Methanothermobacter thermautotrophicus: one gene and its partners. The protein of the gene in region 2 binds, or shares a complex with, the protein of the main gene of each other region. Links are inferred from orthologs where the notes say so. Each region holds a gene or a part of one and is shown on either strand. Other genes may lie near its edges.

Region 1 (2,916 bases), on a different replicon or contig from region 2:
GACGCACCTGTGATCATGTTCTTAACGAAGTCACGGTGTCCGGGGCAGTCCACGATTGTGAACTCGTACTTGTCTGTTTCGAATTTGGCGTGTGCAAGGTCGATTGTAACTCCTCTTTCCCTTTCCTCGGAGAGCCTGTCCATGACAAACCTGAACTTGTCTTCACCGTCAGCTAACTGCTGTTCGGCGATTGCTCCGGCCTGCAGGAGCAGGTGTCCCACTAGTGTGGATTTTCCGTGGTCTACGTGTCCAATAAACGCCAGGTTCATGTGTTCTTTTTCTTTAGCCATAATATACCTCCATATATGATGGTTTAGCCTGATTTTTTAGATCCAGCAAATGGGCATGCTGTTTGTCTAAGGTAATTTCCTATATTCTTTTTAATTATATAAGTTTAATGGGATTAACCCAGGTAGTGGTCTGCCCTGTAGGGTTCAGGACTCAGACCCTTCCTGGTCCTTACCTCCCTTATTATGGTGTGCTGCAGTTCGTTTGGAAGTCTCTCGAATCCAGCGTTCTCTGTTGACCAGAGACATCGTCCCTCGGTGGCTGACCTGATATCGCCTGCGAATCCAAACATCTCCGCCACTGGTACAGTGGATTCAACGGTTACCATGTCACCCTCCTGGGTCATGTTGACGATCTGTCCACGCCTGTTCTGTATCTCACGTGTCGCGCTTCCCATGTAATCCTGTGGCACGTTGATGAATACCTTCTGTATGGGTTCAAGGAGCACTGGCTCTGCAGACATCATGGCACCGAATATACCCTTCCTTATGGCTGGAAGGACCTGTGCGGGACCCCTGTGGACAGCGTCCTCGTGGATCTTGGCGTCCATGAGTTTTATCTTAACCCCCATGACCTTCTCCTTGGCCAGTGGGCCGTTGTCCATTGCACTCTCAAATCCGTCCATGAGGAGCTCCTTGATCTCGTCGAGGTACTGGATACCACGGGTCATGTTGATGAAGATGTTCTTCTCATAGACATCCCAGACCCTTCTGGCTTCCTCCTTATCCATACCTGCCTCTATGAAGTTCTTGGCCATCTCCTTACCCTTTACACGACCTTCTTTTATCTTACCTTCCTGTATAGCTTGCATCACTGATTCTTCAACTGGTTCAATTTCTATGTAGAAGCGGTTGTGTTTGTTGGGTGATTTACCCTCAACGGGTCCTGCGGTACCTGCAACGGTCTCCCTGTAGACGACTATCGGTTCTGATGTCTCTATCTCAACACCCTTCTCGTTGATCCTGTAGGCTATGATCTCAAGGTGGAGTTCACCCATACCTGAGATGAGGTGTTCACCGGTCTCCTCGTTTATTTCAACCCTTACGGTTGGGTCCTCCTTACCGACCTGCCTGAGTACCTCTATGAGCTTTGGAAGGTCCTTGGTGTTCTTGGCCTCAACTGCAACTGTAACCACTGGTTCGGAGATGTGTTCAAGGCCCTCAAAGGCCTTTATCTTCCTGCCGGTGTCGCAGATTGTTTCACCTGCAACTGCATTCTTGGCACCTGTTATGGCCACGATGTTACCTGCAGGGACCTTGTCGGTGTTAACCCTCTCTGGTCCCATGTAGACACCGACCTGCTGTACACGTGCCTTGCTGTGGGAACCCACAAGGAAGACCTCGCTTCCCTTCTCTATTGTTCCACCATAGACACGTCCCGTGGCGACTTCCCCGGCGTGTTTGTCTATACTCACATCGGTTACCATCACTGCAAGGGGGCCTTCAGGGTCTGTTTTTAGCATGGCCTGTCCCTCTTCGCTTTCAAGGTCCCCGGACCATATTATTGGGACCCTGTATGCCTGGGAATCGGCGGGGCTTGGCAGGTGTTCAACAACCATTCCAAGAAGGACCTGGTGTAGCGGCACCTTCTGGGCAAGTTCCTTCTGGTTGTCCCCCTTACAGTACTCGTAGATGTCGTTGAAGTTTATGCCTGTCTCCTGCATTATGGGGACGTTTATCGCCCAGTTGTGGTAGGCTGAACCGAAGGCGACACTCCCATCCTCAACACGGACCTGCCATTTGTCCCTGAACTCCTCAGGGGCCATGTTCTTGATGAGTTTGTTTGCATTTGCTATGATCTTCACGAACCTCTCCTGGAGCTCACTGGCGTCAAGTTTAAGTTCGTTTATGAGCCTGTCAACCTTGTTTATGAAGAGGACGGGTCTCACGTTTTCCTTGAGGGCCTGCCTTAGCACGGTTTCTGTCTGGGGCATTATGCCCTCAACGGCACATACAACAACAACTGCACCGTCAACGGCCCTCATGGCCCTTGTAACGTCACCCCCGAAGTCAACGTGACCTGGTGTGTCGATGAGGTTTATGAGGTATTCATTTCCCTCGTAGGAGTGGACCATTGAGACGTTCGCAGCGTCAATGGTGATACCCCTTGCCTGTTCCTGTTCGTCGAAGTCAAGGAAGCGCTGATCCCCTGCCAGTTCAGCGGAGATCATCCCAGCACCAGCCAGGAGGTTGTCGGAGAGTGTTGTTTTCCCGTGGTCAATGTGTGCCACTATACCGATGTTACGGATGTACTCTGGCTGGTACATGAGCTCCTTAATCTTACTAATCATTTTTGCACGTCTGCTCACTAAAACCACCTGTAAGTTTAATGTGCGGATCTGGCTATCCTTTCTTTCTCTTCCTTCTTCTGAATCGCGAAGCTTCTTGTGTCGTACTCTGCAGCCAGCATTATCTCATTCGCAAGGCACTCCTCTATGGACTTCTTGTTCTTGAATGCTGCCTGCATTGCGCCCTTGGTTATGAATCCCAGTGAGAGGTCCACCCTCCTCTGGGGGGAGATGTCAACTGCGACCTGGTAACCTATACCACCGTACTTGATCCTTGTGGTCTCCTCCCTGGGTGAGGTGTTTTCAACGGCCTTGACAAGGACCTGGACAGGGTTCTCCTT
Region 2 (8,269 bases):
CCGGGCCCCGTTCAGAAGAACCCCGGTCCCCTGATGCACTGTCTCCATTAATGGGTCGTTTTCAAGGGGGTTGAGGTCACCGCAGCCAGAGAATGAAAGGCCGCCGCAGTTTTCAGGCATTTCAAATGCATTGAATATGGATTTCACTGGTTTTTCTCCTGGATTAACAAGGGCCGTGTAATTCCTGAAGGCCATGCGTGTACCAACTATCCTGGCTGTTTCAATATCATCCATGGTGACCGTGGACTCGACCACCCTGCCCTCCACAGATGTGACCCTCACATGGACCTCGGATCCCATGAGCAGGTCCCTGAATAGGAAGCCCCCCCCATATTCAGGGTCCTCCCTGCTGTGGCCTGTCCCATAGATGAAAAGGTCGACTGATCCAAGGTTCTCATTTGGGCAGGGACCAGGGTAGGCGGGTATCCCGTTCAGCTCAACACTGGCTGCCTTGCGGAAGGAACCAGGCTCTGATACTTTAAGGTGCATGACCGCTGCTGTGCCTGACATGACACCACATGTGGCTGTGGTTACAACGTCAACCTCATCGGCTGCCGGGAGGTCACCATCACGGACCATGTCCTTTATCTCATCTGCTGTAAAGACAGCTGCATCCCCTTCAAGTATTCTTTCATTTATTTCAGAGACAGGTCTGTTCAAATTGAACCCCCTAAACAGTCAGAGAGGATGCCTTCATATTCTAAGGGCTGCTCTAGCCTCATCAAGGGCATCATCAAGCTTCTCAGTTCCGGGGCCTGCTCCCTGTGCAAGGTGAGGTCTGCCTCCACCTCCACCTCCAAGCAAAGCTGCAGCCTTTGATATGACCTCGTTGATCCTCAAACCAGCCTTTACGGCATCTTCAGAGGCTGCTCCAACGATTTTACCCTCATGGTTCGCTAGTACCACTGCGTCGACTGTGGCTGATAGTTCAAGGGCCATGTTCTTCATCTCATCCATATCAGCGTCAACGGTGTCGATTATCACTGTGAGGTTATTGATCTTCTCAGCCCTGTCCTTCATCTCAAGGATCTTTAGTGACGCGACCTCCTCCTTGAGGCGGGAGACCTCATTTCTGAGGGCCTTCCACTCCCTGAAGAACCTTTCACATGTCCCTGGGAGCTGTGATGGGGTGACCTTGAATATGTCCGAGCTTTCCCTCAGTATGTCCCCTGCCTTCTGCATGAGCTCTATGGCCGCTGACCCTGCAGAGAACTCTATCCTCTCCACTCCGTCCTGTATGCGTTCTGTTCGGTTTATCCTGATGAGTCCAATGTCTCCTGTTCTGTGGACATGGGTGCCTGCACAGGCCTGGACATCTATGCCTGGAATCTCAACGACCCTTATCCTTGAGCCAGGTACAACTCCGCCCTGGTAGAGTATGAATCCATACTTCCTCTCTGCAAGGTCCCGGTCCATCCACCTGACATGGAGGGGTACGTTCATCATGACATACTCATTTGCGAGTCTCTCTATCTCCTGGAGCTCTTCCAGTTTTATTCTTCTGTAGTGTGACAGGTCTATGCGTGAACTTTTAACTCCCTTCTGGGCCCCCGCCTGCCATATGTGATCTCCCAGGACCTTTCTTGCCGCTGAAACTATGAGGTGGGTTGCTGTGTGGTTCCTTGTGAGCTGAAGCCTTCTATCGGAATCAATAAAGCCTCTGATGGTTGTTCCTGGTTCGATGCAGATTTCATCGTCTGTCCTGTGAACAACGACGTCCCCTATCTTCTCTGCATGTTTTATCCTGACCTTGCAGCCTTCAGCTGTGATGTATCCTGTATCTGATGGCTGACCGCCCCCCTCAGGATAGAAGAGTGTGCGGTCGAGTATTATGCCATTCTCATGTATGCCTATGACCTCTGCCTGGAATTCCAGTTCATCGGGTTTCCTGTAGAATAGGAGTTCAGTTGCAGGGTAGTCAAGGTGTACGTCCTCCCCGGGCATGTCGGCTTCGGTTTCATTCCTCTCTGCTACGAGGGTGTAGAAGTTGTCTGGAATTTTAACCTTGAATCCGGATTCCTCTGCCATCTCCTTGATGGTCTCGGGTGGGATTCCGTGGGAGTCATACAGTTTTATGAGGGTCTCCAGGGGCATCTCTGCTTTTCCATCCCTTTTAAGGTATTTTATTGTTTTCTCGACAATCCTGCGACCCTTCTTCACTGTCCTTGCATAGCGGTGTTCCTCGAGGTCTATGATATTCAGTATGTGCTCATGATGACCCCTTATCTCAGGGTAGTGGCCCTCAAGGAACTCCACCTGGATGTTCATTATATCCTTAAGGGACTCCTTCATGCCAAGGTCCTTCATGAGCCTAAGGGTCCTCCTGATTATGAGCCTTGCAAGGTATCCCTCCTTCACGTTTGATGGTATCACCCCATCTGCAAGCATGAATGCCAGGCACCGGGTATGGTCTGCTATGGCATAAACCGATTCCATTGGGGAGGCTGCACGTTCCAGTTCCTCCACAGAGATACCAAGTTTATCCGCTACCCTCTTCCTGAGTTCCCTTAAATCGGCGTAGGTCTCTATGTCCATCATCCCTGCAACCCTGGCATTCTCTGCAAGTATCTCCTCATCGATTTCCACACCTGTCAGCTGGAGCAGTTTCTCAATTACCGGGCCAAAGCAGGCATCGTAGGCTGTTGGTGTCCCCTGTGATATCCAGGCGAACCTTTCAAGTCCATAGCCTGTGTCAACTATCTTGAGGGGGATCTCCTCCCTGCCACCATCAGGGAGAGTCCGGTACTGTATGAAGACAAGGGTTGCAAGTTCAACACCCCTGACGCATACCTCATAGCAGGGCCCCTCGTTTCCACCCCCCTGCCACCATGACTCTATGAATGTTATCTCAGATGGATCAATTCCTATGTGTGTTAAAAAGTCATGACAGTACTTTATTGTCTCCTCTTCCCAGTAGACAGTGTTATCCTCAGAATTGAATGCGTGATGACCCCCCATTGTGAAGCATGTGAGGTGTCTTCCTGTTCTTCCAACATTATCAACATCGTTGAGTCTTATTGATGGCTGCGCAACCACCAGGGGGTTTGCGGGGGGTTTCACCAGGCCAGATGTGACCCATGGCTGGAAGTTGTATATGGATGCGCCCACCAGGAATACATCGTCCCGCCAGCGTTTTGCAAGTACAGGGTACCTCCTGATGGGTTCATGACCCCTTTCAGCGAAGAACTCCATGAACTCATCCTGTATCTCATAGAGGTCATAGCTCCTATCTGTGGCGGGGTTTCCTATGAATCCGTATTCGTCACAGGGGGCGTCTCCACATGTTTCGCGTTCCTTCATAGACCAGAAGATGTTTCCACAGGACCTGCATTCATATTTTCTGTATCCAAGTTTTTCAAGCTGACGGGACATGGTAATCATTGAAAACAGTTTTTATAAATAGAATAAGAATTAAGAAAAATAAATTTTTTGCCATTAAACACTGGAAGAGAAAAAAATAGGGAGGAGTTTAACCGAAGAGTGCGCCGAGACCGGCAGCTGCTTCCTCTTCAGCTTCCTCTTCTTCTTCCTCTTCTTCCTCAGCTTCTTCTTCAGCCTCTTCGGCTGCTGCTGGTGCTGCTGCCGCTGCTGGTGCTGCGGCTACAGCTGTTGTTTCCATTGCCTCTTCGATGTCAACGTCTTCAAGGGCTGCTATGAGAGCCTTGACCCTTGCATCGTCCACTTCAGCGCCTGCTGCTTCAAGGACGCCTTTAACGTTTTCTTCGTTGATTTCCTTACCTGTTGTATGCAGTAACATTGCTGCGTATATGTATTCCATATGATCACCTCAAATTTTATTTTTTAATGGGTTAACTGTTGCCAGTAAAGTGTTTATCCGAAGAGTGCGCCGAGACCGGCAGCTGCATCCTCTTCTTCCTCTTCTTCCTCTTCAGCTTCTTCTTCAACCTCTTCCTCTTTTTCTTCAGGGGCTGGTGCTGCTGCCCTTGAAGACAACTTCTCCTTCAGTTCATCATCAACTGCCTCATCATTAACCTCTGCAGCTGCAGCGGCCAGTGCAAGCATCTGTGCATAGGCCTTTGCAAGCAGGAGGTCAGTTGTTTCTGATGTGAGTATTGATGCATTGTATGCAAGGTTGAATGACTTTGAAGCTGCCTTCTGGATGATGGCAGGCATTGTCTCCCTGGTGTATATAACCGCGTTGACGGAGAGGTTAAATGCCTGTGAAAATGCCTTCTGGATATCAGACAGGGTCTTCTCTTCATCGATGGTTAATACATCTGCAGTGTATATTGTCTGGTTTTCATATGCTGCTCTGAGGTCTATTCCCACCTCAAGTGGCTGTATATCAAGTCTTGTTAATATTCCGGCCACCTTGGGTGGTATCTCCTCCCCTGCCTTCACAACGACGTGGTCATTTGAAACCACGATCTTGCCCTTCTCGATCTTGGCAGGGATACCTATCTGCTGCAGTTCACCCAGTATTGGACCTGGTGCAAATCCGGTATCCCCCTTGGGGACAACTATGTCAGCCGGGGCGATGGCCCCTGGTTTGGCTGGAGCAGGAGTTTTACTGTCCTCAAGGATCTTGAAGAGCTTAAATGGATTCATATCTGTGAATATAAGTGCAGGCTGCCCCTCCATGTATTCAGAGAGTGAATCAACGTTTTCAAGTTCTCTGCCAGCTTTCTCAAGGGCAAGGCTGATCAGGGTCTTCTTGGACATTCTGATGAGTGCACTGTCACGGAGTGTCTGGCGCATCTTCTGGAGCTGCCTTGCAGGTATGTCTGCAAGGTTGGCTATACCAACCACTTCATGACCTTTGATGAGGTCATGGAGCTCCTGAACCTCTTTCTTCTTCCATTCAGCCACGTGAGCCATTTAAATCACCCTCACTACCGGGCCCATGGTTGTCTTAACGTACATGGACTTTAACTGGTTTCTTCCCTTCTCAAGTTTGCGGTCAATTGTCTGAAGAACCGCCTCTATGTTCTCGGCGAGCTTCTCATCGTCCATGTCCTCGGTACCAACCACGGTATGAACCACTGGCTGGTCCTTGATTCTGACCTTAACAGTGTCCCTGAGTTTCTTCAGGATGGGCTCCGGGTTTATTGTTGCTGGCACTGGTTTGGGCATCTTCTTTCTGGGTCCGAGAACGGGTCCCAGGAATCGACCCACCAGGGGCATCATGTCTGCCTGAGCCACAAAGAATTCATACTGGTTGGCAAGTTTCTTTGCTTCCTTACGGTTTTTGCCAAGTTCTTCAAGTTCATCCTTGGTTATCACAAGGTCGGCCCCTGCATTTTTAGCCTGGAGGGCCAGTTCCCCATCGGCTATCACGGCAATCTTTACATCCTTACCGCGGCCGTTGGGTAGAGAAACTTCCTCGTCAAACCTGTTCTCTGGTTTATTGACGTCAAGGTCCTTGATGTTAAGAATAACATCCATGGACTGTGTGAAGTTTCTCGGCCTTGAAAGTTCCTTGGCCTTCTTCACCGCTTCCATTATCTCTTGTTGCATTCTGAATCCTCCATGAACTTCAAAAAATAAGTTCATATAATGGGGTTAGTTATGTGGTTTTCAAGATTTATAAATTTTTATGATGTGAGGAGGTCATCATAGGCTCCCTGGTCAACCTCCCTCTGAACCTCACGGGGGTCCTTACCATTCACTGTTATGCCCATGCTGACACAGGTGCCCATGATCTCCTTGACTGCACGTTTGTAGTCATTTGATAGCAGTGCATCGAATTTCATCCTGGCAATCTTCAGCACCTGTTCCATTGAGATGTCTGCTATCTTATCCATCCCAGGGTCCTGGGACCCCTTCTCCAGCTTGAGTTCATCCATGATGAGGGCGGTTGTTGGAGGAGTACCCACTTCAACCTCAAATTCCCTTGTATCCGTGTCCACTATGATCTTCACAGGGACCTTCATCCCCTCAAAGTCAGCTGTCTTGCGGTTTATCTCCTCAACTACCTGCATCATGTTAATTCCAAGCGGACCAATCGCAGGACCCAGAGGTGGTCCTGGAGTGGCTTTTCCACCATCAATAAGAATTTCAACGGTTTCTTTAGCCATTAATCAGCCTCCTTTTGTATTATTCTAATCTGATCACCTTTAACAGTTACTGGAATGGGCACGGCCGCCTCTATGAGTTCAAGTACAACTTCCTCCCTTGACTCATCTATGCGGATAACCTTTGCCCTTTCGCCCTTAAAGGGTCCGGATATGAGTTCAACAATGCTTCCCTTCTTAATGGATGATATGATGGGTTCTGGCTTGAGGAACCTTTTAACCTCTTCAAAGTCTATCTCGGCCTCACCCTCTGTTTTACTTTCAACTACACCCCTGAGGTGGGGCACCCTTATTGCAGGGTTTCTCATGTCAATCTTTGATGAGGACTCAACCAGGATGTATCCCCTCAGTGATTCAGGGACAAGAATAGCGTTTATCTCTATACCACTATCCCTCACCTTCCTTGCAAGCATCCTGGCCACATTTTTCTCCTGACCCACGGAGGTCTTAAGGGCATAGATGGAATTTTTACTATCTTCCATTAAGAACACAACCTCATATATATAATTCACTGTACAACCTTTAACCCACCCTGATGCTAGCCCCCCAGGAGCTGGGCGATTATGCTTATTATGAATCCTATGACACCTATTATTATTATACCTATACCGGTTACCTTTGACACGTTGAGGTATTCCTCACGGCTAGGTTTCTTTGAAACCTTCAATACTCTCTTTGACTGTTTTATAAAATTTAAAATAGACTCCCTGTATTTCATGGTTTATCCCCGCTATTACTATGGGTTAAAAAACAAGGGCTATGATCAAGGATGAGTGATGGAGTAATCTATAATTCAAGATTTATAAATGTTTTCCTTAAGGTGGGGGTGTGTGGAAGAATATCAGAATACTCCATCTATAAATTCTTCCAGGACAGACTCATCAACGGAGCCCCTTTCACGCTGTTTTTCATCCATGAACTCCTTCTCTGCAGATCCATGGGCCCCATAGATGTAGGGTGATCTTACACCTGCAACGACGATTGTTGTCCGTATGACGTTCTGAAGGTCATCCTGAATCTGGGCACCCCATATTATGTTTGCATCCGGATCAAGTTCCTCGGCAACAACCTCCACGATCCTTTCAGCCTCCTGGAGGGTGAGGTCTGAACTTCCAGATATGTTTATAAGGGCTCCTCTTGCATTGGATATGTCCAGATCCAGCAGTGGACTGTTAAGGGCCTCATAAACTGATTCAAGGGCCCTGTCACCGGATTCTGCCTCACCCATTCCAATCATTGCCATTCCTGAACCCTTCATTATGCTTCTAACGTCAGCAAAGTCAAGGCTAACGAGGCCGGGTTTGGTTATGAGTTCAGTTATGCCCTTAACTGCCCTTCCAAGGATCTCGTCTGCAACCATGAAGGCCTTATTCAGGGGCAGATTGGGTGCGACCTCAAGGAGCTTGTCATTGGGTATGACGATGACGGTATCTGCGGCGTTCTGGAGTTTCTCAAGTCCCCTCTCAGCATTCTCCCTCCTCTTAAGACCCTCTGCACTGAAGGGCATGGTTGCAACGGCTATCGTGAGGGCGCCCGCCTTCTTGGCGAGTTTGGATATCACGGGCGCTGATCCTGTCCCTGTACCACCCCCAAGGCCACAGGTTACAAAGACCATATCAGCCCCTTCAAGTTCCCTGCGGATATCATCCTCACTTTCCTCTGCACATTCCTCTCCCACTTCAGGGACACCGCCTGCACCGAGACCACCACATACATTCCTGCCTATGAGAAGCTTCCGGTCAGCTACCGAGTAGAAGAGGTCCTGGGCATCCGTGTTAACGGCTATGGTCTCAGCACCCTCAACTCCAATCTCACTGAGCCTTGTTACGGTGTTGTTACCTGCTCCGCCGGTCCCAACAACGTATATCTTGGCCCTGCTATTTTCGATTATTTCCTGGAGTTCCCTGTCAATTTCTGAATTCATTGAGGTGGAAGACGGCTTTTCCCTTTTCTCAGATTCCTTTATGGCATCGTTAATGAATTTCAATTACTACCCCCACACTTATCTATGAAATATGTTATTGTGCTAAGACATATTTAAAAGCAACGGTTAATATGGCACCAATGGGGCCATGGCTCACATTCAAAATTAAAAATCAGTTTCTGTGACCTCTGAAAATACCGGGTCAAAGTTGGGGCAAAATAAAATTATTGATGGCCCGCGTGGCCATGAATAGCATGAATCTGGGTGGGACCATCATGAGCTGTCATGAGACAGTTATGGTCTGGGCATT
Region 3 (2,988 bases), on a different replicon or contig from region 2:
ATCACCCAACAAACACAACCGCTTCTACATAGAAATTGAACCAGTTGAAGAATCAGTGATGCAAGCTATACAGGAAGGTAAGATAAAAGAAGGTCGTGTAAAGGGTAAGGAGATGGCCAAGAACTTCATAGAGGCAGGTATGGATAAGGAGGAAGCCAGAAGGGTCTGGGATGTCTATGAGAAGAACATCTTCATCAACATGACCCGTGGTATCCAGTACCTCGACGAGATCAAGGAGCTCCTCATGGACGGATTTGAGAGTGCAATGGACAACGGCCCACTGGCCAAGGAGAAGGTCATGGGGGTTAAGATAAAACTCATGGACGCCAAGATCCACGAGGACGCTGTCCACAGGGGTCCCGCACAGGTCCTTCCAGCCATAAGGAAGGGTATATTCGGTGCCATGATGTCTGCAGAGCCAGTGCTCCTTGAACCCATACAGAAGGTATTCATCAACGTGCCACAGGATTACATGGGAAGCGCGACACGTGAGATACAGAACAGGCGTGGACAGATCGTCAACATGACCCAGGAGGGTGACATGGTAACCGTTGAATCCACTGTACCAGTGGCGGAGATGTTTGGATTCGCAGGCGATATCAGGTCAGCCACCGAGGGACGATGTCTCTGGTCAACAGAGAACGCTGGATTCGAGAGACTTCCAAACGAACTGCAGCACACCATAATAAGGGAGGTAAGGACCAGGAAGGGTCTGAGTCCTGAACCCTACAGGGCAGACCACTACCTGGGTTAATCCCATTAAACTTATATAATTAAAAAGAATATAGGAAATTACCTTAGACAAACAGCATGCCCATTTGCTGGATCTAAAAAATCAGGCTAAACCATCATATATGGAGGTATATTATGGCTAAAGAAAAAGAACACATGAACCTGGCGTTTATTGGACACGTAGACCACGGAAAATCCACACTAGTGGGACACCTGCTCCTGCAGGCCGGAGCAATCGCCGAACAGCAGTTAGCTGACGGTGAAGACAAGTTCAGGTTTGTCATGGACAGGCTCTCCGAGGAAAGGGAAAGAGGAGTTACAATCGACCTTGCACACGCCAAATTCGAAACAGACAAGTACGAGTTCACAATCGTGGACTGCCCCGGACACCGTGACTTCGTTAAGAACATGATCACAGGTGCGTCCCAGGCAGACGCAGCAGTCCTAGTAGTTGCAGTGGACGACGGTGTAATGCCCCAGACCAAGGAACACGTGTTCCTATCAAGGACACTGGGTATAAACCAGCTCATAGTCGCCATCAACAAGATGGACCTCGTCAACTACGACGAAGAGAAATTCAACGCCCTCAAGGATGAGGTTGCAGCCCTAATCAAAACAGTGGGTTACAAGCCAAGCGACGTTGAATTCATCCCACTCTCCGCCTTTGAAGGGGACAACATAACATCAAAGAGCGAAAACACCCCATGGTACAAGGGTAAAACACTCGTTGAAGCCCTTGACGACCTTGAAGCACCCGAAAAGCCTGTGGACCTTCCACTGAGGATCCCTATACAGGACGTCTACTCCATCACAGGTGTCGGTACCGTCCCAGTGGGACGTGTAGAGACAGGTGTCCTCAAGAAGGGTGAAAATGTCATATTCGAACCTGCAGGTGTAAGTGGAGAGGTCAAATCCATCGAAATGCACCATGAGATGATCGAACAGGCCGAACCTGGTGACAACATAGGTTTCAACGTCAGGGGTGTCGGTAAAAACGACATCAGAAGGGGAGACGTCGCAGGACACCTGGACAACCCGCCAAAGGTTGCCAAGGAGTTCACGGCACAGATCGTTGTTCTCCAGCACCCAGGTGTCATAACAGTGGGTTACACACCTGTATTCCACTGTCACACAGCACAGGTTGCCTGTACCTTCCTTGAACTGGTGCAGAAGATGAACCCTGCAACAGGTCAGGTGGAAGAGGAAAACCCTGACTTCCTGAAAACAGGTAACGCTGCTGTTGTGAAGGTCAAACCAACCAAGCCACTGGTCATCGAGAAGATAAAGGACATCCCACACATGGGAAGATTCGCCATAAGGGACATGGGACAGACAGTGGCTGCTGGAATGTGCATAGACCTCGTACCAGCAAAATAAACCCACCTCTTCCCTTTTTTACAGGAGGATTTAAATGCACAAAGCAAGGATTAAACTGACAGGGACAGACCCTGAAAAACTGGCATACGTCTGTGACCAGCTCAAGAAGATTGCTGAGAGGACAGGCGTGGACATGTCAGGCCCAATACCCCTCCCAACCAAGAGGCTCGTGGTTCCAACAAGGAAATCCCCTGATGGTGAGGGAACCGCAACCTGGGAGAAATGGGAGATGAGGATCCACAAGAGGCTTGTGGGTATAGAGGCCGATGAAAGGGCCATGCGTCAGGTCATGAAGGTCAACGTGCCTGACAATGTCAGCATCGAAATCGAACTCAAAAGTTAACTGGGGTGCAAACCCCTCTAACTAAATTCACCCACCAAAAACTATATAAATAAGAGTTTATCAATCTCTTTTATCTGACACTGCCGGGATAGCCTAGCCAGGTAAGGCGCGGGACTTGAGATCCCGTGGAGATTCTCTCCGCCTGGGTTCAAATCCCAGTCCCGGCGCTTAAAAAACTTTTTTCTGAATTAAAATCATAACTGTTCTGCCGGGATAGCCTAGCCAGGTAAGGCGCAAGACTGGAAATCTTGTGGAGCTCTGCTCCTCCTGGGTTCAAATCCCAGTCCCGGCGTGGAAAATAGGAGGAAGTGACCGCCTCTGGGTGGCGGTCAGGACCCTTAAAAATAAATAATCAGGTGTTTTCTTCTGAATCCCCTTTTTTAATTTCCGGAAACTTTAAAACGAGGGGTTCCTCTTCCATCGCACCAGCGTCATGAACCACACAGTCCTCTATCCTTGCAGTTATCATGGATGGATCCTCAACATCAACCATGTCCACAAGTTCAACCTGTCTCCTGAACCTCTCTATGGCCTCC

The links. Proteins that work in one complex are often made in the same cells at the same time.
Region 1: the proteins of rpl12p (region 2) and DNK57_RS05870 are in contact, whole or in part, in a crystal structure (PDB 5H7L), measured with the Pyrococcus horikoshii proteins. The link is inferred for Methanothermobacter thermautotrophicus from one-to-one orthologs. Residues at the interface, in WP_010886059.1 of Pyrococcus horikoshii: Leu100, Ala101, Gly102, Leu103, Ser104, Ala105, Leu106, Phe107, Gly108; in WP_048053510.1 of Pyrococcus horikoshii: Pro161, Met164, Met165, Phe168, Ser169, Ile172, Val195, Glu196, Phe202, Leu211, Ser212, Val213, Met216, Lys222, Phe223, Asn224.
Region 3: the proteins of rpl12p (region 2) and tuf are in contact, whole or in part, in a crystal structure (PDB 3WY9), measured with the Pyrococcus horikoshii proteins. The link is inferred for Methanothermobacter thermautotrophicus from one-to-one orthologs. Residues at the interface, in WP_010886059.1 of Pyrococcus horikoshii: Glu96, Glu97, Leu100, Leu103, Ser104, Ala105, Leu106, Phe107, Gly108; in WP_010885563.1 of Pyrococcus horikoshii: Lys125, Glu126, Phe129, Arg132, Thr133, Lys165, Leu166, Thr169, Lys324, Gln326, Leu359, Ala360, Ile369, Glu372, Ile384, Ile422, Ser423, Gln425.

The regions. Positions count from the first base shown.
Region 1 is NZ_QKOF01000006.1:280,947-283,862, forward strand. It holds DNK57_RS05870 (elongation factor EF-2), read right to left. Parts: upstream 2,597-2,916; coding sequence 404-2,596; downstream 1-403. Other genes in the region: tuf (translation elongation factor EF-1 subunit alpha), read right to left, coding at 1-290; rpsG (30S ribosomal protein S7), read right to left, coding at 2,614-2,916. UniProt on the Methanocaldococcus jannaschii protein: Catalyzes the GTP-dependent ribosomal translocation step during translation elongation.
Region 2 is NZ_QKOF01000005.1:58,593-66,861, forward strand. What follows is about bases 2,125-5,101. They hold rpl12p (50S ribosomal protein P1), read right to left. Parts: upstream 3,779-5,101; coding sequence 3,470-3,778; downstream 2,125-3,469. Other genes in these bases: alaS (alanine--tRNA ligase), read right to left, coding at 2,125-3,381; DNK57_RS02850 (50S ribosomal protein L10), read right to left, coding at 3,832-4,839; DNK57_RS02855 (50S ribosomal protein L1), read right to left, coding at 4,840-5,101. Outside these bases: DNK57_RS02835 (methanogenesis marker 16 metalloprotein), read right to left, coding at 1-660; more of alaS, read right to left, coding at 694-2,124; more of DNK57_RS02855, read right to left, coding at 5,102-5,478; DNK57_RS02860 (50S ribosomal protein L11), read right to left, coding at 5,556-6,038; DNK57_RS02865 (transcription elongation factor Spt5), read right to left, coding at 6,038-6,517; DNK57_RS02870 (protein translocase SEC61 complex subunit gamma), read right to left, coding at 6,574-6,753; cell division protein FtsZ, read right to left, coding at 6,877-8,022; DNK57_RS02880 (pyruvate kinase alpha/beta domain-containing protein), read right to left, coding at 8,254-8,269. UniProt on the Methanocaldococcus jannaschii protein: Forms part of the ribosomal stalk, playing a central role in the interaction of the ribosome with GTP-bound translation factors.
Region 3 is NZ_QKOF01000006.1:279,116-282,103, reverse strand. It holds tuf (translation elongation factor EF-1 subunit alpha), read left to right. Parts: upstream 1-867; coding sequence 868-2,109; downstream 2,110-2,988. Other genes in the region: mtrA (tetrahydromethanopterin S-methyltransferase subunit A), read right to left, coding at 2,805-2,988; rpsJ (30S ribosomal protein S10), read left to right, coding at 2,144-2,452; DNK57_RS05870 (elongation factor EF-2), read left to right, coding at 1-754. UniProt on the Methanocaldococcus jannaschii protein: GTP hydrolase that promotes the GTP-dependent binding of aminoacyl-tRNA to the A-site of ribosomes during protein biosynthesis.